2 linked regions of the Ruminococcus albus AD2013 genome follow. The protein of the gene in region 1 binds, or shares a complex with, the protein of each later gene. Links are inferred from orthologs where the notes say so. Each region holds a gene or a part of one and is shown on either strand. Other genes may lie near its edges.

Evidence for each region.
Region 2: the proteins of secY (region 1) and secA are in contact, whole or in part, in a crystal structure (PDB 3DIN), measured with the Thermotoga maritima proteins. The link is inferred for Ruminococcus albus AD2013 from one-to-one orthologs. Residues at the interface, in WP_004081795.1 of Thermotoga maritima: Glu108, Gly109, Glu110, Glu111, Ala236, Glu237, Arg238, Arg239, Ile240, Thr241, Ile242, Gln243, Tyr244, Ala245, Arg246, Arg247, Val248, Thr249, Gly250, Arg251, Arg252, Val253, Tyr254, Gly256, Ala257, Ser258, Thr259, Tyr260, Leu261, Pro262; in WP_004082002.1 of Thermotoga maritima: Glu261, Ala262, Arg263, Lys300, Ala301, Arg302, Thr303, Ile304, Ile305, Leu323, Tyr324, Asp325, Pro326, Val329, Ser330, Tyr333, Ile336, Lys340, Phe345, Val349, Glu363, Phe364, Tyr374, Ser375, Gly376, Gly377, Glu393, Ile395, Thr482, Ser483.

The regions. Positions count from the first base shown.
Region 1 is NZ_JAGS01000001.1:2,755,108-2,764,370, reverse strand. Bases 6,121-9,021 are described here. They hold secY (preprotein translocase subunit SecY), read left to right. Parts: upstream 6,121-6,866; coding sequence 6,867-8,177; downstream 8,178-9,021. Other genes in these bases: map (type I methionyl aminopeptidase), read left to right, coding at 8,867-9,021; N773_RS0112250 (adenylate kinase), read left to right, coding at 8,208-8,843; rplO (50S ribosomal protein L15), read left to right, coding at 6,424-6,864; rpmD (50S ribosomal protein L30), read left to right, coding at 6,226-6,405; rpsE (30S ribosomal protein S5), read left to right, coding at 6,121-6,211. In the rest of the region: rplB (50S ribosomal protein L2), read left to right, coding at 1-377; rpsS (30S ribosomal protein S19), read left to right, coding at 400-684; rplV (50S ribosomal protein L22), read left to right, coding at 701-1,036; rpsC (30S ribosomal protein S3), read left to right, coding at 1,057-1,875; rplP (50S ribosomal protein L16), read left to right, coding at 1,875-2,297; rpmC (50S ribosomal protein L29), read left to right, coding at 2,297-2,494; rpsQ (30S ribosomal protein S17), read left to right, coding at 2,513-2,770; rplN (50S ribosomal protein L14), read left to right, coding at 2,861-3,229; rplX (50S ribosomal protein L24), read left to right, coding at 3,246-3,563; rplE (50S ribosomal protein L5), read left to right, coding at 3,580-4,125; N773_RS0112290 (type Z 30S ribosomal protein S14), read left to right, coding at 4,143-4,328; rpsH (30S ribosomal protein S8), read left to right, coding at 4,345-4,743; rplF (50S ribosomal protein L6), read left to right, coding at 4,760-5,311; rplR (50S ribosomal protein L18), read left to right, coding at 5,330-5,689; more of rpsE, read left to right, coding at 5,708-6,120; more of map, read left to right, coding at 9,022-9,263. UniProt on the Escherichia coli protein: The central subunit of the protein translocation channel SecYEG. Consists of two halves formed by TMs 1-5 and 6-10.
Region 2 is NZ_JAGS01000001.1:2,965,936-2,983,218, forward strand. The notes cover bases 7,338-10,637. They hold secA (preprotein translocase subunit SecA), read right to left. Parts: upstream 10,250-10,637; coding sequence 7,538-10,249; downstream 7,338-7,537. Other genes in these bases: N773_RS0113255 (DUF1015 domain-containing protein), read right to left, coding at 7,338-7,448; N773_RS0113265 (S1C family serine protease), read right to left, coding at 10,566-10,637. In the rest of the region: N773_RS0113240 (YfhO family protein), read left to right, coding at 1-2,772; N773_RS0113245 (zinc ribbon domain-containing protein), read left to right, coding at 2,765-3,607; N773_RS0113250 (CotH kinase family protein), read right to left, coding at 3,663-6,035; more of N773_RS0113255, read right to left, coding at 6,186-7,337; more of N773_RS0113265, read right to left, coding at 10,638-11,933; N773_RS0113270 (HAMP domain-containing sensor histidine kinase), read right to left, coding at 12,000-13,277; N773_RS0113275 (response regulator transcription factor), read right to left, coding at 13,405-14,109; N773_RS0113280 (co-chaperone GroES), read left to right, coding at 14,580-14,852; groL (chaperonin GroEL), read left to right, coding at 14,999-16,642; N773_RS0113290 (cytidine deaminase), read right to left, coding at 16,774-17,157. UniProt on the Escherichia coli protein: Required for protein export, interacts with the SecYEG preprotein conducting channel.

The sequences.
Region 1 (9,263 bases):
AGCTCGTTCGTTCCGCTGGTAACATGGCTCAGCTGATGGGCAGAGAAGGCGCTTACGCTCTCGTAAGACTTCCTTCAGGCGAAATGAGAAAGATATCTGTTAACTGCATGGCTACAATCGGTCAGGTAGGTAACATCGACCACTCTAACGTAAACATCGGTAAGGCAGGTAGAAAGCGCCACATGGGCTGGAGACCTACCGTAAGAGGTTCCGTAATGAACCCCTGCGATCACCCTCACGGTGGTGGTGAAGGTAAGTCACCTGTTGGTAGACCTTCTCCTGTTACTCCTTGGGGTAAGCCTACTCTGGGTTACAAGACCAGAGCTAAGCACGCTCGTTCCGATAAGTTCATCGTAAAGCGCAGAAACGGCAAGTAACCTGAAAGGAGGACAATGATAAATGGGCAGAAGTGTTAAGAAGGGTCCTTACGTTCAGGAGGCTCTTTATAAGAGAGTAGTTGCTATGAACGAAGCAGGCGAGAAGAAAGTCCTCAAGACATGGAGCAGAGCTTCCACGATCTTCCCTGACTTCGTAGGTCATACATTCGCAGTACACGACGGCAGAAAGCACGTGCCTGTATATGTAACCGAGGATATGGTAGGCCACAAGCTTGGCGAGTTCGCTCCCACAAGGACCTACAAGGGCCACGCAGGCTCCAAGACCTCGAACAACGGTAAGAAGTAATTAAGGAGGATCAGACATGGAAGCAAAGGCTATACTGAGAACAGCTCGCATTGCTCCTCGTAAGGTACAGATCGTCCTTGATCTTATCAGAGGTAAGGATTACGAAATAGCAATGGCTACTGTTAAGAATACACCAAAGGCTGCAAGTGAATATCTGGAGAAGCTCCTCAAGTCCGCAGCAGCAAACGCAGAGAACAATCACAACATGGATAAGAACAACCTCTATGTTGCTGAGTGCTACGTTTGCCCCGGACCTATCATGAAGAGGATCATGCCCAGAGCTCAGGGCAGAGCATATAGAATTCTGAAGAGAACATCTCACATCACTGTTGTTCTCAAGGAAAAGGATTAAGCTGAAAGAGGAGGTAAACTATGGGCCAGAAAGTTAATCCGCACGGACTTAGAGTCGGTGTGATAAAGAATTGGGATTCCCGCTGGTTTGCAGATAAGAGCACTTTCGGCGACACTCTGGTTGAGGACTACAACATTCGTAAGGATATCATGAAGGACCTCAACAGAAGATCCAAGAACCCCGCTGACAAGTGCGTTTACGCAGGCGTTCCCAAGGTTGAGATCGAGCGTTTTACCGGTAAGGACGGCGCTCAGAAGGTTAGAATACACATTTACTGCGCTAAGCCCGGTATGGTTATCGGTAAGGGCGGCGCTGAGATCGATAAGCTCCGCGAGAGCATCGAGAAGAAGATCGGCAAGAGCGTTGCTATCAACATCGTTGAGGTAAAGAACCCCGACATCAACGCTCAGCTGGTAGCTGAGAAGATCGCTCACGATCTGGAGGACAGAATCTCCTTCAGAAGAGCTATGAAGCAGTCCATCGGCAGAGCAATGAAGCTGGGCGCTAAGGGTATCAAGGTAAAGGTAAGCGGTAGACTTGCCGGTGCCGAGATCGCTAGAAGCGAGAGCTATCACGAGGGTACTATCCCGCTGCAGACCATCAGAGCAGATATCGACTACGGTACTGCTGAGGCTCACACAACTTATGGTCGTCTGGGCATCAAGGTATGGATCTACAGAGGCGAAGTTCTCAAGGGTGAGGTTGCTGCAAGCGACAGACGCGACGTAAGCGACAAGAACGATAAGAAGCGCAGACCTCGCAGAGACGACAGGTCTAAGGATAACCGCAGAGACTTCAACAAGGCTCGCGGCATGAAAAGAGAAGGAGGTAACGCATAATGCTGCTTCCAAAGAGAGTTAAGTTCAGAAAACAGCACAGAGGTCGTATGACCGGTAAGGCACTGAGAGGAAACAAGGTTTCTTACGGTGATTTCGGTCTTCAGGCTCTCGAGCCCGCATGGATCACCTCTAACCAGATCGAGGCTGCCCGTATCGCTATGACAAGATACATCAAGAGAGGCGGTCAGGTTTGGATAAAGATATTCCCTGACAAGCCTGCAACAAGAAAGCCCCTGGGTACCCGAATGGGTAAAGGTAAGGGCGCTCCCGAGTACTGGGTAGCTGTTGTTAAGCCGGGCAGAGTAATGTTCGAGATCGCAGGTGTTCCCGAGGAGACTGCTAGAGAGGCTATGAGACTCGCTATGCACAAGCTCCCTATCAAGTGTAAGTTTATAGTAAAAGAAACGGGTGGTGAGCAGTAATGAAGGCTAATGAGATCAAGGAAATGACCGCAGACGAGCTTAACACCAAGCTCGCTGAGCTTAAAGAAGAGCTGTTCAATCTTCGTTTCCAGCACGCTGTGAACCAGCTGGAGAATCCCAAGAGACTTCAGGCTGTGAAGAAGGACATTGCTCGTGTTAAGACATTCATTCGTAAGCATGAGTCCGAAGCTCAGTAATAAAGGAGGAGGATCACTGTGAGCGAAAGAAATCTGAGAAAAACCAGAGTCGGTACTGTTGTATCGAATAAGATGGATAAGACTATCGTAGTTGCCATCAAGGATAACGTTCAGCACCCTCTGTACAAGAAGATCATCAAGAAGACTGTTAAGCTGAAGGCACACGATGAAAACAACGAGTGCGGTATCGGCGATACAGTAAAGGTAATGGAGACAAGACCTCTTTCCAAGGATAAGAGATGGAGACTTGTCAACATCATCGAAAAGGCTAAGTAATACATTTATGAGTGCAAGGTACTTTGGCAGAGCGGTCGCCGCTTCTGCCGCGGTACTGAGTCCCAGTGATTTGAAAGGAGGAGCGCTTCAATGGTACAGATGCAGACTTACCTGAAGGTTGCAGATAACTCCGGTGCTAAGGAGCTTATGTGCATCCGTGTTCTCGGCGGTACGAGAAGAAAGTATGCAAACATCGGTGACGTTGTAGTTTGTTCTGTTAAAAAAGCAACACCAGGCGGAGTTGTTAAGAAGGGCGATGTAGTTAAGGCTGTCATCGTTCGTTCAGCAAAGGGTCTGAGAAGAGCGGACGGTACTTATATCCGCTTCGATGAGAACGCTGCTGTAATAATCAAGGAAGACAAGAATCCCAGAGGTACACGTATATTTGGACCTGTGGCTAAGGAACTGAGAGATAAGGATTATATGAAGATCCTGTCCCTGGCTCCCGAAGTTCTGTAATGGAGGTGTCGTTGAAATGAATAAGGTACACGTTAAAACCGGCGACACAGTCGTTATCCTGTCCGGTAAGGACAAGGGCAAGCAGGGCAAGGTACTTCAGGTTGCCCCCAAGGAAGGCAAAGTGATCGTTGAGGGTCTGAACGTTGCAAGAAAGCACGTTAAGCCCAGAAACGCTCAGCAGCAGGGCGGTATCGTTGATGCTGAGGCAGCTATGTACGCTTCCAAGGTAATGGCAGTTTGCCCCAAGTGCGGCAAGCCCACAAGAGTAGCTCACAAGTTCCTGGAAGATGGAACTAAGGTAAGAGTTTGCAAGAGCTGCGGCGAAGAATTCTAAGAAGGAGGAGTTAGACATGGCTGCAAGACTTAAAGAACAGTATGTTAGCACAGTAGCTCCTGAACTGATGAAGAAATTCGGCTACGCTAACGTAATGCAGATCCCTAAGCTGGATAAGGTAGTTATCAACGTCGGCTGCGGCGCTGATAAGGATAATAAAAAGGTCATCGATGCTATCATGACCGATCTGGCTGCTATAACCGGTCAGAAGCCCATCGTTTGCAAGGCTAAGAAGAGCGTTGCTAACTTCAAGCTGAGAGATGGACAGATCATCGGTGTTAAGGTTACACTGAGAGCGGAGAAGATGTATGAATTCGTTGACAGACTGTTCAACGTTGCATTCCCCCGCGTAAGAGATTTCAGAGGTATCAACCCCAATTCCTTCGACGGCAGAGGAAATTACTCCACCGGTCTGAAGGAGCAGCTGATCTTCCCTGAGATCGAGTATGATAAGATCGACAAGGTTAGAGGTATGGATATCAACTTTATCACTACCGCTAAGACCGACGAAGAAGGCAAGGAGCTGCTCAGACTGATGGGCGCACCTTTCGCTGAGAAGTAATGAGGAGGATACGTTAAATGGCAAAGAAGGCTATGATAAATAAGCAGCAGGCTGCTCCTAAGTATTCCACTCGTGCTTATAACAGATGCAAGATCTGCGGCAGACCCCATGCATATCTGAGAAAGTTCGGCGTTTGCCGTATCTGCTTCAGAGAGCTGGCTCATGACGGTCAGATCCCCGGCGTTAAGAAGGCAAGTTGGTAAAAAGGAGGTAGGCACAATGCAGATTACAGATACTATTGCAGATCTGTTAACAAGAATACGTAATGCTAGCACTGCTAAGCATGCGACTGTCGATGTACCTGCATCTAACATGAAGAAGTCTATCACACAGATCCTCGTAGATGAGGGCTATGTAAAGAACTTCACCGTTATCGAAGACGGCAAGCAGGGTATCATCAGGATCACACTCAAGTATGATGAGAACAGAAATTCCGTAATAACAGGGCTGAGAAGAGTTTCCAAGCCCGGTCTGAGGATCTACGCAAGCTGTGAGGATATGCCTAAGGTAATCAAGGGCATGGGTATCGCAATCGTATCCACCTCCAAGGGCGTTATCACCGACAAGAAGGCAAGAGAGCTGAATGTCGGCGGCGAAGTCCTCGCATTTGTATGGTAATAAGGAGGGCTGAGAAATGTCAAGAATAGGATTGAAGCCCATTACTGTTCCCGCAGGTGTAGAGGTAAAGGTTGCTGATGGCAACGTAGTTACAGCTAAGGGTCCCAAGGGCACACTTACAAAAACATTCCATAAGGATATGATCATAAAGGTTGACGGCAGCACTGTTACAGTTGAGCGTCCTTCCGAGGATAAGCTCCACAAGAGTCTGCACGGTCTGACCAGAACACTCGTAAACAATATGGTTGAGGGTGTTGCAAACGGTTTCTCTAAGAAGCTCGAGATCGTTGGTGTTGGTTACAGAGCACAGAAGCAGGGCAAGAACCTGGTTATGAACCTGGGTTTCTCTCATCAGGTTATCTTTGCGGAGACTGACACTATCAAGATCGAAGTTCCCGATCCTAACCACATCGTAGTATCGGGCTGCGACAAGCAGGAAGTAGGTCAGTTTGCTTGTGAGATCCGCGAGAAGCGTCCCCCCGAGCCTTATAAGGGTAAAGGTATCCGCTACGAAGGCGAGTACATTATCCGTAAGGAAGGTAAGGCCGGTAAAGGCGCTAAGAAGTAATAAAAGGAGAGAATCACTATGGTTAAAAAGCTTGACAGAGCTAAGGCTAGAATCAAGAGACATCAGAGAATCCGCAACAAGATCAGCGGTACTCCCGAATGCCCTCGCCTCAACGTATTCCGCTCCTCTAAGCATATATATGCACAGATCATTGACGATGTTAACGGCGTAACACTGGCTTCCGCTTCCTCTATGGCTAAGGGCTTTGAGGGCAATGGCGGCAACAAGGAAGGCGCTCGCAAGGTCGGCGAGATGATCGCAGAAGCTGCTAAGGCAAAGGGAATTGAAAATGTCGTATTCGACAGAGGCGGTTTCCTTTATCACGGCCGTGTGCAGGAGCTTGCAGACGGTGCCCGTGAAGGCGGACTTAAATTCTAAGGTAGAGGAGGAAATACAATGGCTTTAATAGATGCTTCAAAGATCGAAGAGCTGCAGGAAAAGGTCGTAGCAATTAACAGAGTATCCAAGACTGTTAAGGGCGGCCGTATCATGAAGTTCTCCGCACTTGTAGTAGTTGGCGACGGCAACGGTATCGTTGGCTTCGGCATCGGTAAGTCGGGCGAAGTTCCCGACGCTATCAGAAAGGCTATTCAGGACGCTAAGAAGAACCTGGTAAAGATCTCCCTGAAGGGTACAACAATTCCTCACGAGATCGTAGGTAAGTTCGGCGCAGGTGAGGTTCTCCTCAAGCCCGCCGCTCCCGGTACAGGTATCATCGCAGGCGGCACTGTGAGAGCAGTGGTTGAAGCAGCCGGCATAAGAGATATCAGAGCAAAGTCGCTTCGCTCTAACAATCCTTACAATGCAGTAAGAGCAACAATCAACGGTCTGACCAGCGTAAGAAGCGCTGAGGCTATCGCTGAACTGAGAGGCAAGACTGTTAAGGAAATATTTGAATAAGGAGGATAAACAGTATGGCTAACCTGAAAATTCAGCTGACTAAGAGCCTGAGTGGCAGAAGCGAAAAGCAGATCGCCACTGCAAATTCTCTTGGTCTGAGAAAAATCGGGGATACGACCGAGCAGCCCGACAACGCTTGTACACAGGGCAAGATCAAGCTGGTATCCCACCTTATTAAAGTAACCGAAGCGTAAGCAGGGAGGTGCGACAACATGAAGCTTCACGAATTATCACCTAATCCCGGCGCAGTAAGAGACGTTAAGCGTGTGGGCAGAGGTCACGGTTCAGGAAACGGTAAGACTGCAGGTAAGGGTCACAAGGGCCAGAAGGCTAGATCCGGCGGCAGCATCAGACCCGGCTTCGAGGGTGGTCAGACCGCTCTTGCAAGAAGAATTCCTAAGCGTGGATTCAATAATATATTCGCAACTAAGTATGCGATCATCAATGTATCCGATCTTGAAAAGTTCGTTGACGGCACAGTAGTTGATTTTGAACTGCTGAAGGCATCCGGCGTCCTCAAGGAGGAGTATGATGGAGTAAAGGTCCTCGGTAACGGAGACCTCACCAAAAACCTTACCGTCAAGGCTGCTAAGTTCTCAGCAGCAGCTAAGGAGAAAATCGAAAAGGCAGGCGGGAAGGCTGAGGTGATGTAATTGTGATAGAGACATTTCGTAATGCCTGGAAGGTTCCGGAATTAAGAAGAAAGCTTCTATTTACATTTTTCATCATCGTAATATACAGGATAGGCGGTTCCGTTCCGGTCCCCTACCTCGATTCTGCAGCACTGAACACATGGTTCCAGGGCAGCAAAGATTCAGGTGACTTCTTCAGTTACCTGAACGTCCTCTCGGGCGGTAACTTCTCAAAGGCAACACTGATGGCTCTGTCCGTTGGTCCTTACATCAACGCTCAGATCATCATTCAGCTGCTGACCTACGCACTTCCTCCTCTGGAGAGACTCTCCAAGGAAGGCATGGAAGGCAGAAAGACTCTGAACAAGATCACCAAGTACACAGCACTTGGTATCGCACTGTTCCAGGGCTGGGCTTACTACAGAACTCTGATGAACGTTGACGGTCAGCAGATCGTACTGTACACAGGTCAGACCTTTGAAAGATACTTCACTGAGATCATCATTGTCCTCTGCTTCGTAGCAGGAGCTTCGCTGACTATATGGCTGGGCGACAGGATCAATGAAAAGGGAATAGGCAACGGCGTATCCATGCTGCTGTTTGCAGGTATCATCGCAAGAGGACCTGATGCTGTTATCAGCCTCTGCAAGATGATGGCTACAGGCGACGCTAAGAATATGATACTCGTTCCTATCATCATCGTAGTATTCATCCTGATGATCGCGTTCATAATCTTTATGAACAACGCTGAAAGAAGAATACCGATACAGTATGCCAAGCGCGTTGTAGGCAGAAAGCAGTACGGCGGTCAGAACACATTCATCCCGATCAAGATCGCGATGAGCGGCGTTCTCCCTATCATCTTTGCGATGAGCTTTATGTCTATACCTGCAACACTCAAGCTTTTCACAGGCGCACCTAAGCAGGGTACATTCTACGCAGGTCTCCTGAAATGGTTTGAGTATGATCATCCGTTCTACGCAAGTCTGTACTTCGTTCTCATAATCGCGTTCAACTACTTCTACGTAAGTATGTCATACAACCCGATCGAGATCGCTAATAACCTCAGACAGAACAACGGCGGCGTACCCGGTATAAGACCCGGTAAGCCTACCAGCGACTACTTCCAGAAGATACTCAGCAAGATCACTCTGGTCGGCGCTGTGTTCCTGGGTATAATCGCTATCTTCCCTATCATATTCACCGTTATCACAAAGATGAATATCGCAATGGGCGGTACCTCTATACTCATCGTTGTAAGCGTTGCGCTTGAAACAGCAAGAACTATGGAATCTCAGATGATGATGCGTCATCACTCGGGCTTCCTGAAATAATAAAGTCCGATCGAGAAAGGGGTAAGACTAATGAACAATATCATTCTTTTGGGCGCTCCCGGTGCCGGCAAAGGCACTCAGGCAGAGAACATCTGCAAGGAGCTGAACATTCCTACCATTTCCACAGGCAATATGCTCAGAGCTGCTGTTAAGGCAGGCACAGAGTATGGTCTGAAGGCGAAGGCAGCTATGGACGCAGGCGCACTTGTTTCCGATGATATCGTTATCGGTATCCTCAAGGACAGAATTGCTGAGCCTGACGCACAGAATGGCTTCATTCTCGACGGCTTCCCCAGATCTGTTCCTCAGGCCGAGGCTCTGGACGCTATGGGCGTTCAGATCGACAAGGTCATTGAGATAGACGTTGCTGATGAAACAATTCAGCAGAGACTTTCTGGCAGAAGAGTTTGCCTCGACTGCGGCGCTACCTACCATGTAGAGTTCAAACCCTCCAAGGTAGAAGGCATCTGCGATGTATGCGGCAAGCCCATCGTTATCCGTAAGGACGACGAGCCCGAGACTGTTAAGAGCAGACTGGACACATATCATAAAACTACCGAGCCTCTCAAGGGTTACTACGAGAAGCAGGGTAAGCTGACCTCTGTAAAGGGCCGCGAAACTGTTGAGGAGACTTCCGCAGCAGTTATGGCAGTTCTCAAAGGTTGATTGTAATAGAAAGCGCGATATAAATGATATGTATTAAATCCAATAAGGAAATTGAAAAGATGCGTAAGGCAGGTCAGCTGACCGCCGGAGCATTAAAGGCAGCAGGTGAAGCACTAAGACCGGGCATGACTACTCATGAACTGGACAAAGTGGTAGAGAAGTTCATTCTCTCCCACGGTGCTAAGCCGGGATTTAAGGGTTACGGCGGATTTCCCGCTGCAGCCTGCATATCCGTGAATGACGAAGTTATCCACGGTATCCCCGGCGGCAGGAAGATCATGGAAGGCGATATAGTTTCTGTTGATACAGGAGCTTTCGTGGACGGATATCATGGTGATTCCTGCATGACATTTGCCTGCGGCAAGATCTCGGACGACGTACAGGCACTTCTTGATTCCACCGAGCAAAGTCTTTATGAGG
Region 2 (17,283 bases), 220 kb from region 1 along the record:
AACTGGTCGCGAAATCTCAGCGGTGAGATGTTCGGCATATTTGCCTACTATCTGGCGAGCCCTTTTATGATAATAATAGCGCTTCTGCCGCGGCATATGATGCTGACTGCGATACTGATAATGCAGCTGGCAAAGGTTGGCTCATCTGCGGTGACCTGCTGCTTTTTCCTTAAAAAGACAGCAAAGCACCCGCCGAAGGCAGTTTCGCTGGTATTATTCCCGTTGATGTACGCACTTATGGCATTCATGGTGGTTCAGCTGATGGACCCCATGTGGCTGGACGGTCTTATCTATCTGCCGCTGATATGCTGGGGCGTGCGCAGGCTGGTGTATGAGGGCAGGCTACTGCCTTATATAATACCTCTGGCACTGATGTTCATAGCACATTTCTATATCGGGTATATGGTGGGAATATTCACGTTCTTCTATTTCTGCTATGTATGCCTTTCAGACCCCGAAAGAGCTCTGCCAAAGAAGTTCATACTGAGATGTCTGGCTTTCGGTGCGGGTACGGTCGTGGCGCTGATGTGCTCTGCATGGGTGCTGATACCTGTATACAATTCGCTGAAGCTTGGCAAATTCGAGTTCACCGACCCTGATTTCTCACTGGCGACACAGTTTGATTTTCTCACATTCATCACCAAGCTTTTCCCCATGACCTACGATACGGTCTACCCCGAGGGTATGCCCATGATATACTGTGGTACAGCTGTACTTCTGCTGGTGCCCCTGTATTTCATGAACGAGAAGATCAACGTAAAGGAAAAGACTGCCGATGCCGTACTCACGGTGATACTCACGGTGCTTATGTATATAAAGCCCTGGGATATGGCTATGCACGGTTTTCAGGTGCCTAACTGGCTGCCTTTCAGGTACTCTTTCATATTCTCATTCATGCTGGTGTGCATGGCTTTCAAGGCGTTTGAAAACCTTGAGGGCGTGACCGCGAAAAATATCGGCGGAGTATTCTTCGGGCTGATGGTATTCCTTTTCTGGTGCGAAAGGGAGAACTATTCCCACTTCAAGCTGTTCGTCACCCGAAAGAATGCTAACGGAGATCCATACAATATCATACAGGGCATATGGGTCAGCATGATAGCGCTTACCGTTTATTTCGTGCTGCTGTATCTTATACGGAAATATCCTCGTTCAAGGGGAGTGGCTTTCTCTCTGACCCTTGTGCTTACGGCTGAACTTTTTGCCGTGAATATCGACACTATCAAGAAGATAGATATCGATGTTTCATACTCCAAATACAGTTCCTACGAACCTTATATGTCCGACCTGAGAAAGGCTGTGGATACGATAGAGGAGTACGACCCCGAGCCTTTCTACCGTATGGAAGCTACTTTCCACCGCACTGTAAATGATGCGATAGGTACGGGCTATAAGAGCCTTTCACATTCAAGCTCGACCATGAACGCCCCTGCACTGCTGATGCTTCACAGGCTGGGATTTGCCTACGGCGGACATTACACCAAATATGACGGCGCTACCCCCATGACCGATGCTATATTCGATATAAAGTATATAATGGACAAAAAGGGTAATGATATGTATGTCAGCAGCAGGTACAAGGTGCCGCCTGAGTATCAGATAAAAACCGAGATAAGCATTGACCATGAGAAAGTTGTGGACGGTGAGAAAAAGATCGTCCCGACGACTTTCAAGTTCTATAAAAACCCGAATACACTTGGTCTTGGCGTAGCTGCAAAGGGCGATATTTCCGAGGTCGAGCTGGGTGACGATGATCCTTTTGAAAATCAGAATATTCTGTTCAATGCACTGGCGGGCAAGGAATATAACTTCTTCAAGCCTGTGGATATCATCAACAGCGACAACGAGAACGTCCGGACCATAAATACTACCGACGGGCATATAAAGTATTACCCGATGGATGAGAACAACAAGGAATGCCATGTTGATTACGTGGTACGCATGGATAAGGACAGCGACCTTTATATGTACCTGCCAACGAAATACGAGCGCAGCTGCAATATCTGGTATCAGCCCGAGGACGACTACGTTGACGATGCTTACAATATGGAATATGTTGGTCAGTTCTTCGTGGGGGATAATTATTCCATCATGAAGATAGGCAGATTCCTGAAAGATCAGGAGATACGTGTCCGCATAACCATTGCAAATGATGAAAACGAGGCTTACTGGCGTGACAAGCTGTTCTACAGTTTCGACTATGACGGATTTGCAAAGGCTGTTGAAGAAATGCAGGACAGCGTGTTTGAAGTGACCGAGTTTGCGGATACCGAGCTTACAGGCAAAGTTAATGCGGAAAAGGACGGTCAGATGCTGTTTACAACTATCCCCTATGAAAACGGCTGGACGATAGAGGTAAACGGCAAGCCGACAAAACCTCAGAAGGCAGTTGACGACAGCCTTATCGCCATACCCCTTGAAAAGGGCGAAAATACGGTAAAGATGAAGTTTTCGCCGAACTACTGGCGGCTATCATTGGTGATATCGATATTCGGTGTGATACTGCTTGCTGTGGTAGCCCTTGCGGATATCAAGAACGGCAAGTATCTGCGTAAGCTGTTTGAACATTCGGCTAAAAAAGAACCCGAGGAAGAACCTCTGCCCGAACCGAAATACAGCGGTGCGCTGGTGCCCGAACCGATGATGATAGAAATAGCCGATAACGACAACCCTCCTGCCCCCAAGACAGAAAATACTGTTGACAAAACGGCGCAAATGGGTTATGATAATAGTATTGTGAAAAATTCTGATGAAGGTGATGGTAACGATGGCTAAAACTATTGGCAGGAAAAAAATGACTAACAGCGGCGGCGGAGTATGCTTTATGACTTGTATCGCGGCACTGCTGGCACTTTGCTCTGCGGCAGATGACTATCTTCCGGGATTGCTGTATACTCAGTTCTTCTCGAGACAAGTTTATGATATGTCTTTTAATCTTGAAGATTTTCTTTATAGGAACAGCAGCTATATCTCGGTAGCCGTGTTCGCACTGGTCATGATGTTCTGGGCGTTCTCTGCTGCAAAATTCAAACGCATGGGCAAAGCCTTCGGCTGGGCGAATATATTCATGAGCCCTGTGCTGTGCATCTATCCTGCTTTAAAACTTTACGATATTTTAGGTACTGATTTCTTTGATAAGTATTTCAAGACCAATTATGACAGCGACAAGTTCGTTGGTGTTGCTGCACTGGCAAAGGTAGGCTTCCCTCTCATCGCAGGTCTGCTGCTTATCCTTTCGGGTATTGTGGTACTGGCACGTGTCGGCGGTGAGGATTTTGTGGCAGAAGTTCCACGCGGCGGCAAGAAAGAAAAAGCTCAGCCTGTCAGCACTGATAACAATATATCCGTTCCCGAAAACAACGAACAGGAAAGCAGTGCTTTCGGATTTGGTGAGAATACTCAGTCTGTACAGGGTCTTACAGGCGAGACAAAGCCTGCGACCTACAATGAGGCTCCTGTAAACACCGGGACTTTCTATCAGCCCGAAACTCCCGCAGTCGATACCTCTGATATGAGACCCAAGCGCCCCTCAGTAAAGCTTTGCCCCAAGTGCGGTGAGCTTGTTGGCGATGATGAACTGTTCTGCTCAAACTGCGGATACAGAATGTGATAAGTATAATAAAAGACTCTGCACCTGCGCGGTACAGAGTCTTTTTTGTATGCTGTTAAGATCTTGCTTTTATCGTGATGTCATCGGTGACATTAATAGTGAGAGTACGGTCTGTTATCTCTTCTGTCTTCCTGCCTTTTTTAGATATCTCCCATATTACCTTACCCTCTGCGGTCAAAGTGATCTGTGAGTTATCGAAGTATCTGCAATCGCAGTTTTTGCCGATCTCACAGCCGTTAAGGGTAATATCGGTGCTTTCGGAGATCACGGTTATAGTTCTCGTCTTTCCAAGGTCATATTCGGTGCTCAGGTATTCTATGAGCTTATCCTGTCTGTTTGAAAAGAATTTTGTCATACGTGATATCATCGGCATAGATGAACGCTCTACTGTTCGGTTGGTAGGGAATCTGAGATAGTATGCGGGCATTTCTGACAGGTATGCATCGCTGTAGGTATTTATGAAGCTTTCAAGGCGCTCGGGTGTGAATGTGCAGTTACCCATATCCATCAGCCTTGTTATCAGCTTTGTGCGGAACTCATCATTCTCCAGAAGACTTAGTATCATCTTGGTCAGGGGTTTGTGCTTTTTTTCATCCAGATATTCAAAAAGGTTTTTTTCGGCGCCTTTCATATTGTAGTGGCAGGCACAGGATTCGGTATCGAACATGAAGAAACGCCATTTCCCGTCGCCGTATTCGCTGCCGTCCGCTGAACGCCAGAAGCCGTAGTTGTTCTGTGGCCAGTCATCGTTAAATATGTACATCTCGACGGCGCAGTAGTCGATAAAGTTCTCCATATCAAGAAGCTGGCAGGCACGGCTGTAGTTATCCCCGATGCTCATGTCATTTTCGGAGATGAAGCTCTGCATATCATTGAAGCTTGTTTCATCTTCGGGAAGCCCCTCGTCAAGTGCGTTATTTTTGTATATGGCGACAGACTTCTCTTTCACTCCGTAGTGGCGGGTGAAATACTCCTGCGAGTAATCCTCCTGAAGAACATAAAGCCCCCAGTATTCGCCGTCGATAAAGAGGACACATGGTCTGCCTGTCTGTGTGGCAAAGGAGAATCCATCTGCCATATCCTGCAGCATAAGATCCTTGAATTTCAGATAGTTTGAATCATTTCCGCCGTTTCGCAGTACAAAGGTCGAGAAGCTGTCATCGTCCTGACCCTCGGCGGTATCCAGCCCCTGCCAGAAACGGTGATCGAAGCTTTTATTTCCGTATTCGGAGCGGGCATAGAATCTGAAAGATTTCTGGTAATCAGCCCTTGACCAGCCGCCCTGTATCCTCATACCTGCTTCCTGTGTGAATACAAGACTTCCGTCGCTTTCAAAGAACTGCAAAGTGCATGGGCGTTCCCAATCCTTGCCTTTCTGATTGTAATTGGCGGGTATCGAGCCGTTATAGAGGTGGTTGGGGTCTGTGGGGTAGTAATCCTCGTATACCTTTCCGCGGACGTATATGCCTGTTTCGTGGTCGTAGAGAGAGTCGGGTTCTGTCACCAGTGATATGACGGGCATATTGCTGTGGGCGGCGGGGGAAAGTCCCACAAAGTAAGATGCGGTGCTGACCAAGCCCCATTCGCCGTCCGCAGACTTAGCACAGGCGCGTATCACAGTGCCCTTGTCAACGTCATTATCTTTCGGGGCTTCGACTTTGCCGGGACGGTATTCCAGCTGTATCTTCATAGGGTCCATGGCGGAAAGTACATTTTTGTCACCCGCTCTGTCCCTGATATCGACGGGATCGGAATATATCTCCGCTGTATCAGAAGTTCGGGGGTCGGTGCCGTCGGTGGTGTAGTATATACCTGCGGAATCCGATGCGGTCATTTCAAGGGAGATGGCATCGGGATAAAATCCGCTTTCTTTGGAGAATATTACCTGTGAAGCGCACTTTACCTCAGAATTTTTGGCGCAGGGGGTCGCAAGGGTGATATATGCCCCGTTTTTTCCGGAACATACCGTGTACCCTTTAGGGGCTGGCGCGGCAGTGATGCTGTCAACGGCAATACCGCCGTTTTTCAGTGATATGGTACATTCCTCGCCCTTTGGTATCTTTATATCCGCAGATATAACATCGGGGTCATCGAAGCCGTTTTTGGTGCAGTATACCAGCGCATAGCCGCGGGCAGGTATTGTACCGCCGCTGATGGCATGGTCGGCTTTGCCATCACGGCAGAGGGTGTAGTCTTTAAGGTCAACAGCTTTTACGTTCGGGTTGTATATCTCGATCCAGTCGCAAAGCTTGCCTTCGCTGTCACGCAGAGAAGCTTCCTCGAAATTGCCGTCATTTTCGGCACATATCTCGCTGATGACCAGATCTTTCGGGGTCAGGAATATCACAGCGGCCGCGATAATGCCAAGCACTGCTGCACTTGCAGCGACAGCAATGGCCGCCTTCTTTTTATTTGCTTTATCTTCCATGACCTCACCGCCCTTTCCGTATCATCAGATGGTATCACACTTTTTTATTATACTAAATATGAGGTGAATTGTCAATCATATAAACGCAGGTGATATCCAATGTATTCCAATGCAAAACAGGCAGTCCGTATATGAACTGCCTGTTGTTCGTTACTTGATTATCCTGCGGGCTTCAACGTAGAAGCGCTTATCTGCGGCGTGACCCATGGAGAAAGTTTTTCTGGGGAGAGCGCCGTCTTCGATAACGGTGGGGAAGAGCTCGTTTTTACCCATATCTGGGAGCAGGAATCCGATGGAGTTCTTCTTTTTGGAGAGTTCCTTAACTACCTCTGCGCCGTGGATATAGTCGGTTTTGCCGCCGAATTCCTTGGTGTAGTTGTCAAGGAAATTCTGGAGAGAGCCAACAGTCAGCTTTGAGCTTGGCGCATGGACAAATACCTTTTTCTCCTCGCCGTTCTGAACGATAATGAAGCTCTGCTCGCTTTCCTCATCGGAGAGGGCGAGCTTTTCTGTCAGCGCCTTTACCAGGTCATCTTCGTTGACTTCTGTAACTATACGGTGAATAGCTTCAAATTCAAGGGCAGGAGAATGTAGGTTTACCAGCTCGACAAGAGCGTATCTTGCAGGGTGGTCGGAGAGGTCAGCCGAGGGGTCTGCGCGTTTGAGGGTCTCGTAGAATTCCTTTGCAGTGGCAAGGGAGTGGTTGCCGTCACCCATAGCGTAGGTTAGGGGCTGTCTGCCTGTTATGCCGTAGCGGCGCTCAAAAGCTTCCTGTTTAGAGAACTGCTCCAGATGGCTCACGACTATCTCTTCTGTCTCCTTATCGAGAAGCCAGCCTGTGATGTGTCCGCCGCCCTCCATCAGGTCGAAATCGTAGAGCTTTGTGAACTCGTCCTTCTTATCTGCAAGGGGTTCGATGATACGCTTTTTGGCATCGTCAATGAGTATCATGATATGGGGGAGTTCAACGGGAGCGCCCTTGCGTATCTTGATGCGGGGCGGTATACGCTCGATAACGGTGGCTTCTGTTGCCCTTACCTGAGATTCGGAGCCCTTGTAGTACTCGTACTGTTCAAGGTCGATACTGCCGATGATACCTGCCCTTACTCTGCCATCGGACTGAATGCGCTCAATATATATCATAGCATCTTTGTATTCTTCAAAAACGCCCTTTTCAAGATACTCCTTCATGGTGCGGTGTATCTTGTCTATCCTGTAATCCACGCCGGGCTGTTCAAGGTACACCTCGGGAAGTATCAGGTTATAGGCGCTCTTATTATCGCCTACGTATTTTTCAACTCTGTTCCAGTACTCGGGTTCAGAGGTATACTGATCACAGGCAACTACTGCCCACTTGTTCATATCCGTATCCTTGGGCAGAAGGATATCCGCCCCTTTGAATGCTGTTGACATATATTATTCACTCTCCGTCATATCGATTGTATATCCGAAAACAGGACGGTCATCAGCCGTCCTGTTCATCATTATTATTTATAAGTCTGTCAGTCGTTTGCTCCGCAGCAATCCTTGTACTTCTTGCCGCTTCCGCAGGGACAGGGATCGTTCCTGCCGACTTTGTTCTTGTTGCGGATAGTCATATTGTGATGCTCCATAGGTCTGAGCACTTCCTGTCTCTGGGGAGCTACCTGCTGTCTTACCTTGATGGTGAACAGCATTCTTACTGTATCCTCACGGATAGATTCGATCATTGCATCGAACATATCCATACCTTCCATACGGTACTCAACAACAGGGTTCTTCTGACCGTAGCTTCTCAGGCTGATACCTCTCTTGAGCTCTTCCATATCGTCGATGTGATCCATCCACTTGGTATCAACTACCTTCAGCAGACAAACTCTCTCGATCTCGTGGAGCAGTTCTTCGCCCAGTTCTTCCTCTCTTGCATCGTAGAGTTTCTGAGCTCTGTCTTTGAGAGTATTTACGATCTCATCGCGGGATACTTCATCCAGTTCCTCGGGGGTATAGTTGAAGTCGTCCTCGGTGGTGAACAGACCGTTGAGTCTTTCTTTCAGGCCAACCAGGTTCCAGTCATCAGCGATCTCGCCCTGAACATACATATTTACAGAGTCATCGATGAAGTCGTCTATCATCTTCTCGATGGAATCGTGCAGATCTTCGCCGTCGAGAACCTGCTGCCTCTGGCTGTAAATGATCTCACGCTGAGTATTCATAACGTCGTCGTAGTTGAGGACGTTCTTTCTGATATTGAAGTTTCTGCCCTCGATCTTCTTCTGTGAAGACTCGATAACGCTGGAAAGCATCTTGGACTGTATGGGAGTATGCTCGTCAACGTTGAGGGTATCCATCATGCTTGTGATACGATCGCCGCCGAATATTCTCATCAGGTCATCTTCAAGGGAGAGGAAGAATGTGCTCTCGCCGGGGTCGCCCTGACGTCCAGAACGTCCTCTCAGCTGGTTATCGATACGTCTGGACTCGTGTCTTTCTGTACCGATGATATAGAGACCGCCAGCCTCTCTTACCTTTTCAGCCTTTTCCTTTACCTCTTCATCGAACTTCTTGTAAAGCTCTCTGTACTTCTTTCTTGCGGTGAGGATCTCCTCGTCATTTGTGTTGGAGTAGCTTGCTGCTTCAACAGCCTGTTCCTCGGTGTAGCCCTCTTTCTGGAGTGCTGCGAGGGACAGATACTCAGCGTTACCGCCCAGGGTGATATCGGTACCACGGCCTGCCATGTTGGTAGCGATGGTAACAGCACCGAACTTACCTGCCTGTGCAACGATCATAGCTTCCTTATCGTGATACTTAGCGTTCAGCACGTTATGAGGAACGCCTTTCTTCTTCAGCAGCTTGGAGAGGTGCTCGGACTTCTCGATGGATACAGTACCAACCAGTACAGGCTGTCCCTTTTCATGACACTCAACGATCTGGTCGATAACAGCATCGAACTTGCCTGCCTCGGTCTTGTATACAACATCGGGGTGGTCTTTTCTGATTACGGGCTTGTTGGTAGGTATCTCGATAACGTCCAGCTTGTAGATCTCTCTGAACTCGTCCTCTTCGGTAAGAGCTGTACCTGTCATACCCGACAGCTTATTGTAAAGTCTGAAATAGTTCTGATATGTGATGGTAGCGATAGTCTTGGATTCTCTCTTGACTTCAACGCCTTCCTTAGCCTCGATTGCCTGATGCAGACCGTCGTTGAAACGTCTGCCGTCCATAACACGGCCAGTGAACTCGTCAACGATAAGAACTTCGCCGTCACGAACGATATAGTCAACGCCCTCTTTCATAACGCCGTTAGCTTTCAGCGCCTGATTGATGTGGTGTGCCAGAGTCATATTCTCAGCGTCCATGAGGTTTTCAACGTTGAATACCTTCTCTGCTTTCTTTACACCGCTCTTGGTGATGGTGGCAGTCTTAGCCTTCTCGTCGATGATGTAATCGCCGTCCAGCTGGTCGTTATCGATCTTGTCATCCATTTCGATAACGGTAACGGGCTTCAGGGTCTTTGCGAATTTGTCAGCCAGATTATAAAGATCGGTTGACTTGTCGCCCTGACCCGATATGATAAGAGGAGTTCTTGCTTCGTCTATCAGGATAGAGTCAACCTCGTCCACGATAGCGAAAGCGTGCTCTCTCTGCACCTTGTCCTTCTTGTATATTACCATGTTATCACGCAGGTAATCGAAGCCCAGTTCGGAGTTCGTACCGTATGTGATATCACAGTTGTAAGCCACTCTCTTTGCGGTCTTATCCATACCTGACAGTACACAGCCGATGGAAGTATTCAGGAAGTTGAATACCTTACCCATTTCCTCTGACTGGAACTTAGCCAGATAGTCGTTGACTGTTACAACGTGTACGCCCTTGCCCGAAAGCGAGTTGGAATACGCTGCAAGACAAGCAACCAGAGTTTTACCTTCACCTGTCTTCATCTCGGCGATACGTCCCTGATGCAGAACGATAGCACCGATTATCTGAACAGGATAAGGCTTTTTGCCCAGAACTCTCCATGCAGCTTCACGGCATACTGCGAGAGCATCGGGCAGAACTTTGTCAAGGTCGGAAACATCTTCGACCTGTTTTCTCAGCACGGCGGTCTGTTCGCCCAGTTCGGTATCGGACATAGCCGCATACTTATCCTCGAGCTCCAGCACCTTATTTTTGATAGGTTCGATCTTGGCAAGCTCCTTTTTGGAGTAGTTGCCGAATAATTTGTCAAGTAATCCCATTTATCTAGCCACCTTTTTATTGTACAGTAAAGAAACTTTCTGTTATTGATATAAATAGACTATTATATTATACACTAAACACCCGAAAAAGTCAATACCTTGTTTAACGCTTTCGTGGGATAGAATGCCAAGGAGGCGAGCTTGGGGTCAAGCCTTTCGTGAAAGGCTTGCGGAAGAGCACACCATCAGCAAAGCTGATGGTGTGCTCTTCCGCAAGCCTGCTAGCGCGAGGCTTGACCGCGCGCTTTGTTTCCTTGGCATTCCTCACTACATAGCTACAGCCCGTAGCCGCTTCAGGGCGTTTACGGGCTGTCTGTTATTCGTCGGTATCCTCTGCCAGAGTATTTCTGTCGTCCATCAGCTTGAATGTTATATCAAATTCCGTTTCCTTATCGCCTGTCTTTCTTATGACATGGCAGGTCACATCATCGCCGGGTTCCATATTTCTGACAAAAGTAGGAACATCTTCGATATCGTTCACATATGTGCCGTTGATGTGCGTTATAAGGTCGCCGGGCTGAAGGTCGGTATTGGCAACATCACATTCGGGGGCTATGCTCTGCACGCTGAGACCGGGGGTAGAATTTGTCAGTTCGGCTGTTGCTTCGGATATCTGCACAAACACGATACCCATACGCGCCTTGCCCTTTACAGTGCCTGTTTCCATAAGGTCTTCTATCACGGATTTTGCCTCGTTTGTGGTTATGGCGAAGCCTATGCCCTCATAGTCGATGGAAGCAAGCTTCGATGAGGTTATACCGATGACCTGTCCCCACATATTGAACATTGCGCCGCCCGAATTTCCGGGATTTATAGCTGCATCTACCTGAAGGCAGCTGACACCTGCTGTGGAATTTTCGGGGATAACTCTTCTGTCAGTGCCCGATACCACACCCTTTGTTATCGAGTGTCTGTATCCTGCGGGAGTGCCTATGCATACAACGTCCTCGCCGAGCTTTACCTGATCGGAATTTCCGAATTCAGCGGGCTGAAGGTCGGTGGCGGGTATCTTTATAACTGCGATATCCGTCCGCGGGTCGGAGCCTATTACTTCCGCCGCGTACTCCCTGCCGTCGCTCAGTACGGCTTTTATACCGTTTTTGGCTTTGTCGATAACATGGGCATTGGATACAATGTATCCATCGGTACTTAGGATTATGCCGCTGCCCTTGCCCGATGGCATTATCGTGCTCTGCTCGGTGAATATATCCAGGGATACTACCGAAGGCCCGCAGACTTCTGCAATGCCCTGAGCGGTGTATCTGCCCATTTCGTCTTTCAGTTCATCACCGACTTCGGGTCTGTCGGCGACTTTCATATTGAAAGTCATATGTTTGCCGCCTGTGACGAGGTTTGATACCACGCCCTTTCCCCTTGCGCTCACGCAGGCGATAAGGAAACCTGTGCCCAGAAATATCACGGCAAACAGCGTATTCAGTACAACACGCTTTGCAATACCTTTGCTTCGCGGCTTTTCCTCGATATCGGGCAGTGTTATGCCGCGCCAGAAATCTCCGTCAACTATCTCATCATTTTCAACTGCCCCCTTGGGCATATTGAAATATTTTATGCTGTAGTCCCAGCTGTTCGATGCATCCTTGGCGAGCTTTTCTGCGGCATCGGTAATGTCCTCATCGGTGGTCTCGCCTTGGGTGTTCTCGGTGAGGTCTTTCTCAAGATCCATCAGGTTATCACCTCTCTTTTATTTGTAAAAAGGGGACTGCCGCGAACAGCAGTCCTCTGACGTTCATCATTCCTCGTTTTTCTCGGCTTTGGGTATGGTAAAGGTGAATTCGGTATACTCGCCTTTAAGGCTCTTTACCATTATCTTGCCGCCGTGTATCTCGACTATGGAGCGTGCGATATTAAGTCCCAGCCCCAGACCCTGAGCGTGTATGCCTCGGGATTTATCTGTTTTGTAGAATCTGTCGAATACCAGCGGAAGCTCGTCTTCAGCCAGACCCTCGCCGCTGTTCCTTATGGAAACGGAAGTAGCATCCTCTCCGTCCTCGAATGAGAATTCGATATAGCCGCCCTTATCCACAAACTTTATGGCGTTTTCGATAAGGTTGTACATCACCTGATGTATAAGGTCGATATCGGCGTACATATTTATCCTCTGCACATCAAGTCCGCGGATATCGATGTTTTTCTCATCTATCCTCGGCTCAAAGGTCAGCAGGGTATCTAGTATCGGCTCGGTCACAGGGAAAGAAGTCTTGTTGGGTTCAAGCTCTCCTGCTTCTATTTTGGCAAGGTTCAGCATACTCTTTACAAGACGGGTAAGTCTTCCGACCTCGGAGGAGATTATCCTCATATAGTAATTCTGCTGTGATTTCGGTATAGTGCCGTCAAGTATGCCGTCTACAAAGCCGCCTATGGAAGTCATCGGTGTCCTGAGCTCATGTGAAACGTTTGCCAGAAAGCTGTTACGCATGGTATCATAGCTTTTCAGGTTGGCAGCCATTTCGTTGAAGGCTATGGAGAGTTCATTGAACTCCTTGGTGGTATACTCGGGGAGTGTTACCGAGAAATCGCCGTTACCAAGCTTTTTGGCTATCTCTGCGACTTCGGTGATAGGCTCTGTCAGCTTCAGCGTAGCGAAATACACCAGGAACATTACTACCAGCAGTACGGCTATCGCACTGACCATGAATATCTCCATGATGTTTTTGGTGTAGTTGTCCTGCTGTGATTTTGGCGAGTATGCCAGCACATAGTACCTCGGACCGTTGGCGGAAAAGGAATCGCCCGTGATATGGCAGACCTCGTCAAGTTCGCCGTTTAGGTCGTCATAGGAGTATGTAGTAGTACCATTGAATTTTATCAGCAGTTCGGGGTCGATGTTTTCGACTTCGCCGCCGGTAGCCGCCACTACATATCCATCATCACTGCACAGCAGATAATCGGAGTTGCTGCCTATGGCATAGGTCTTCATCTCCGCTGCCACATCTTCACGCCATCTGTCAGGCTGCTCCAGCATTTTTTCCTGCGTATATGAAGCAAGAGCCCTGGCATCTTTCAGCATGAGGCTCTTTTTTTCATCTAAGAAGTACCTTGAAGAAACAAGCAGTAATACTGTTCCTAAGCAACAAAAGCTTATCAGTATTACTGCTGAGCAAATCGCAAAGTACCTTGTAAATATACTTTTGCCGTTATTCATTGTTGTTTTCGGAAACTTCAAACTTGTAGCCTACGCCCCAAACAGTTTTCAGTGCCCACTTGTCGGAAACGCCCTCAAGCTTTTCACGAAGTCTCTTTACATGAACGTCGATAGTTCTCGAGTCACCATAGTACTCAAAGCCCCATACTTCGTCAAGAAGCTGATCTCTGGTATAAACTCTGTTGGGGTTCGATGCCAGATGGAACAGCAGTTCCAGCTCCTTCGGGGGAGTATCCATTACCTGACCGTTAACTCTCAGCTCATATCTTGTCATATTTACAGAAAGCTTGTCATACTTGACTTCCTTGATCTCGCTCTCTGCAGAGGACTGACCAACTCTTCTGTAAACTGCCTTGATCCTCGCGATAACCTCTTTGGTATCAAATGGCTTGACGATATAATCGTCAGCACCGAGCTCAAGACCCAGTACCTTATCAAAGGTCTCTACCTTAGCTGTTATCATAATGATCGGAACGTTTGACTTCTTTCTGATCTCACGGCATACCTGCCAGCCGTCGATGCCGGGCAGCATGATATCAAGCAGAATGATATCGGGCTTCAGCGCATTGAATTTTACGACCGCTTCTTCACCGTCGTGAGCCAGGATAACGCCATATCCGTCCTTTTCCAGATAAAGACGCAGCAGCTCGCAGATATTCTTATCATCATCAACTACCAAGACTCTTCCCAGTGACATATTCATCTTCCTTTCGTCGCCTCAGCCACACCCGGACTGCAAGCTATTAATTTTATGCTGTCCCTTTGAGGGGATAGCAATATAATTTAAATGATAAATTAGTAATTACAGTATAACAAATTTACAATCAACTTTTGTGAACTCAGTACTAATTTTTTGTGAACATCTTATAAATTAAATGCAACGAGAACAGAAATATTCAAAGAATAATCACAAAGTCTACAACAGATGATTTTTATCACATTACTAATTATAGTAATTATAACATAAAACTTCATAAAATAACAGACACATACTAACACAATTTTCATGGTATACACAGACCTCTATTTGTGCAAATCTACAAAAATCGGGTAGACGTATTGCAATTTATAAAAATCGTGGTACAATATACTTAGCACTCGGATACAAAGAGTGCTAAAACAACATTTTGCAACATATAATTCTATATATACGAGGAGGAAATTATAATGAATATCAAACCCCTTATGGACAGAGTCGTTATAAAGATGACCGAGGCTGAGGAGACTACAGCAAGCGGTATCATACTTGCAGGCGCTGCCAAGGAAAAGCCCCAGGTAGCTGAGGTAGTAGCAGTAGGTCCCGGCAAGAAGGACGTTGAGATGAATGTCAAGGTCGGCGACAAAGTGCTGGTAAGCAAGTACAGCGGCACAGATGTCAAGGTTGACGGACAGGAATATACCATTCTTAAAATGGAGGACGTTCTGGCAGTAGTTGAATAATTGCACAGGTACATCAGGTATAGATAAATATTACAATTACCATAGTTCATATCATTCTTCATAGCTAACAGTAAGCATTAGTCTTCCGCAAAAATTATGAATTATGAATTATGAATTATGAATTATCAAAACGGAGGTAATTTACAATGGCAAAGCAGATCATTTACGGCGAAGAAGCCAGAAAAGCACTGCAGGCAGGTATCGACCAGCTGGCTGATACCGTTAAGATAACACTGGGACCCAAGGGCAGAAATGTAGTTCTCGATAAGAAGTACGGCGCTCCACTCATCACAAACGACGGCGTTACAATCGCAAAGGAGATCGAGCTGGAAGACGCTTTCGAGAATATGGGCGCTCAGCTGGTAAAGGAAGTTGCTACAAAGACCAATGACGCAGCAGGTGACGGTACCACAACCGCAACTCTGCTTGCTCAGGCGCTGGTACGCGAGGGCATGAAGAACATCGCTGCAGGAGCTAATCCTATGATCCTGAAGAAGGGTATGGCTAAGGCAGTTGAGACCGCTGTTGAAGCTATCATCGCTAACTCCAAGAAGATCGAGGGCAGCAAGGATATCGCAAGAGTCGGTGCAGTTTCTGCTGCTGATGATACCATCGGTCAGCTGATCGCTGAGGCTATGGAGAAGGTAACTGCTGACGGCGTTATCACTCTGGAAGAGTCCAAGACAGCTGAGACTTACAGCGAGGTTGTTGAGGGTATGCAGTTCGACAGAGGATACCTCAGCCCTTACATGGTAACAGATACCGATAAGATGGAAGCAGTTCTCGATGACGCTCTCGTTCTTATCACAGATAAGAAGATCGGCAATATGCAGGATATACTCCCTCTGCTGGAGCAGATCGTAAAGATGGGCAAGAAGCTCCTCATCATCGCTGAAGACGTTGAGGGCGAGGCTCTGAGCTCACTGATACTCAACAAGCTGAGAGGAATCTTCACTTGTGTTGCTGTAAAGGCTCCCGGCTTCGGCGACAGAAGAAAGGAAATGCTCCAGGATATCGCTATCCTGACAGGCGGCGAAGTAATCTCCACCGAGCTTGGCATGGAGCTGAGCGAAGCTACTCTTGAACAGCTGGGTTCTGCAAGACAGATCGTTGTTCAGAAGGAGAACACCATCATCGTTGGCGGCGCAGGCGAGAGCGAGAATATCAAGGCTCGTATTCACCAGATCAAGGGCCAGATCGAGACCACAACTTCCGATTTTGACAGAGAGAAGCTTCAGGAAAGACTGGCTAAGCTTTCCGGCGGTGTTGCAGTTATCAAGGTCGGTGCTGCTACCGAGGTCGAGATGAAGGAAAAGAAGATGCGTATCGAAGATGCTCTGGCAGCTACAAAGGCAGCTGTTGAAGAGGGGATCGTAGCAGGCGGCGGCACAGCACTCATCAATGCTATGCCTAAGGTTAAGGAGCTTGTTGAAGGCCTTGAGGGCGACGAAAAGACAGGCGCTCAGATCGTATACAAGGCACTTGAAGAGCCTCTGAGACAGATCGCTGCAAATGCAGGCGAAGAGGGCAGCGTTATCATAGATAACATCGTTCGTTCGGGCAAGGTAGGCTACGGCTACAATGCATACTCTGATGAGTATGTTGATATGATACCCGCAGGTATCGTTGATCCTACCAAGGTTACAAGAAGCGCACTCCAGAACGCAGCTTCCGTAGCAGCAATGGTACTGACTACCGAGAGCCTTGTAGCTGACAAGAAGGATCCCGCAGCTGACGCAGCTATGGCAGCAGCCGCAGCAGGCGCAGGCGGAATGGGCGGTATGTACTGATCCACAAATCGCAAAAGATGAATATACGGGCGGAGAGTCAGGTGCTCTCCGTCCTTTTTGTGCAGGTGCGTTTTGGAAAAAAGAAACAGGACTTCGCACACAGCGAAGTCCTGTACATTTCGTATATCTGTTCAGTTAAGTTCAAAGCGCATGGGCAGGAATTCACCGAGTGTGAATTCTCCGTTTGTCAGTATGATAGAGAAATCATCATCGCAGAATTCGCTCATAACCTGCAGGCAAGCACCGCAGGGGCAGCATGGGTGGCTGAAATTGCCCTCCGCACCACCGACGATGGCTATTGCTTTGAATTTTTTGCAGCCCTCGGACACTGCCTTGAATATCGCTGTTCTTTCAGCGCAGATTGTCAGTGAAAACGAGCTGTTTTCAACGTTGCAGCCTGTGAATATCCTGCCGTCCTCGGTAAGAAGTGCTGCCCCTACCGAGAAACCCGAATACGCGCAGTAGGAATTCTGCGCAGCTTCGATGGCAAGCTCCAAAAGTTCCTTGTTTTCCATTATATTACACCCCAAGATCTATCTATTTCGCCGTATAGGCGCCCAACCTCTATCATTATAACATTTGTATGATAAGCTGTCAATAGTTTTTAAACCGAAAATCACACGAAAATGAATGTTCCGCGT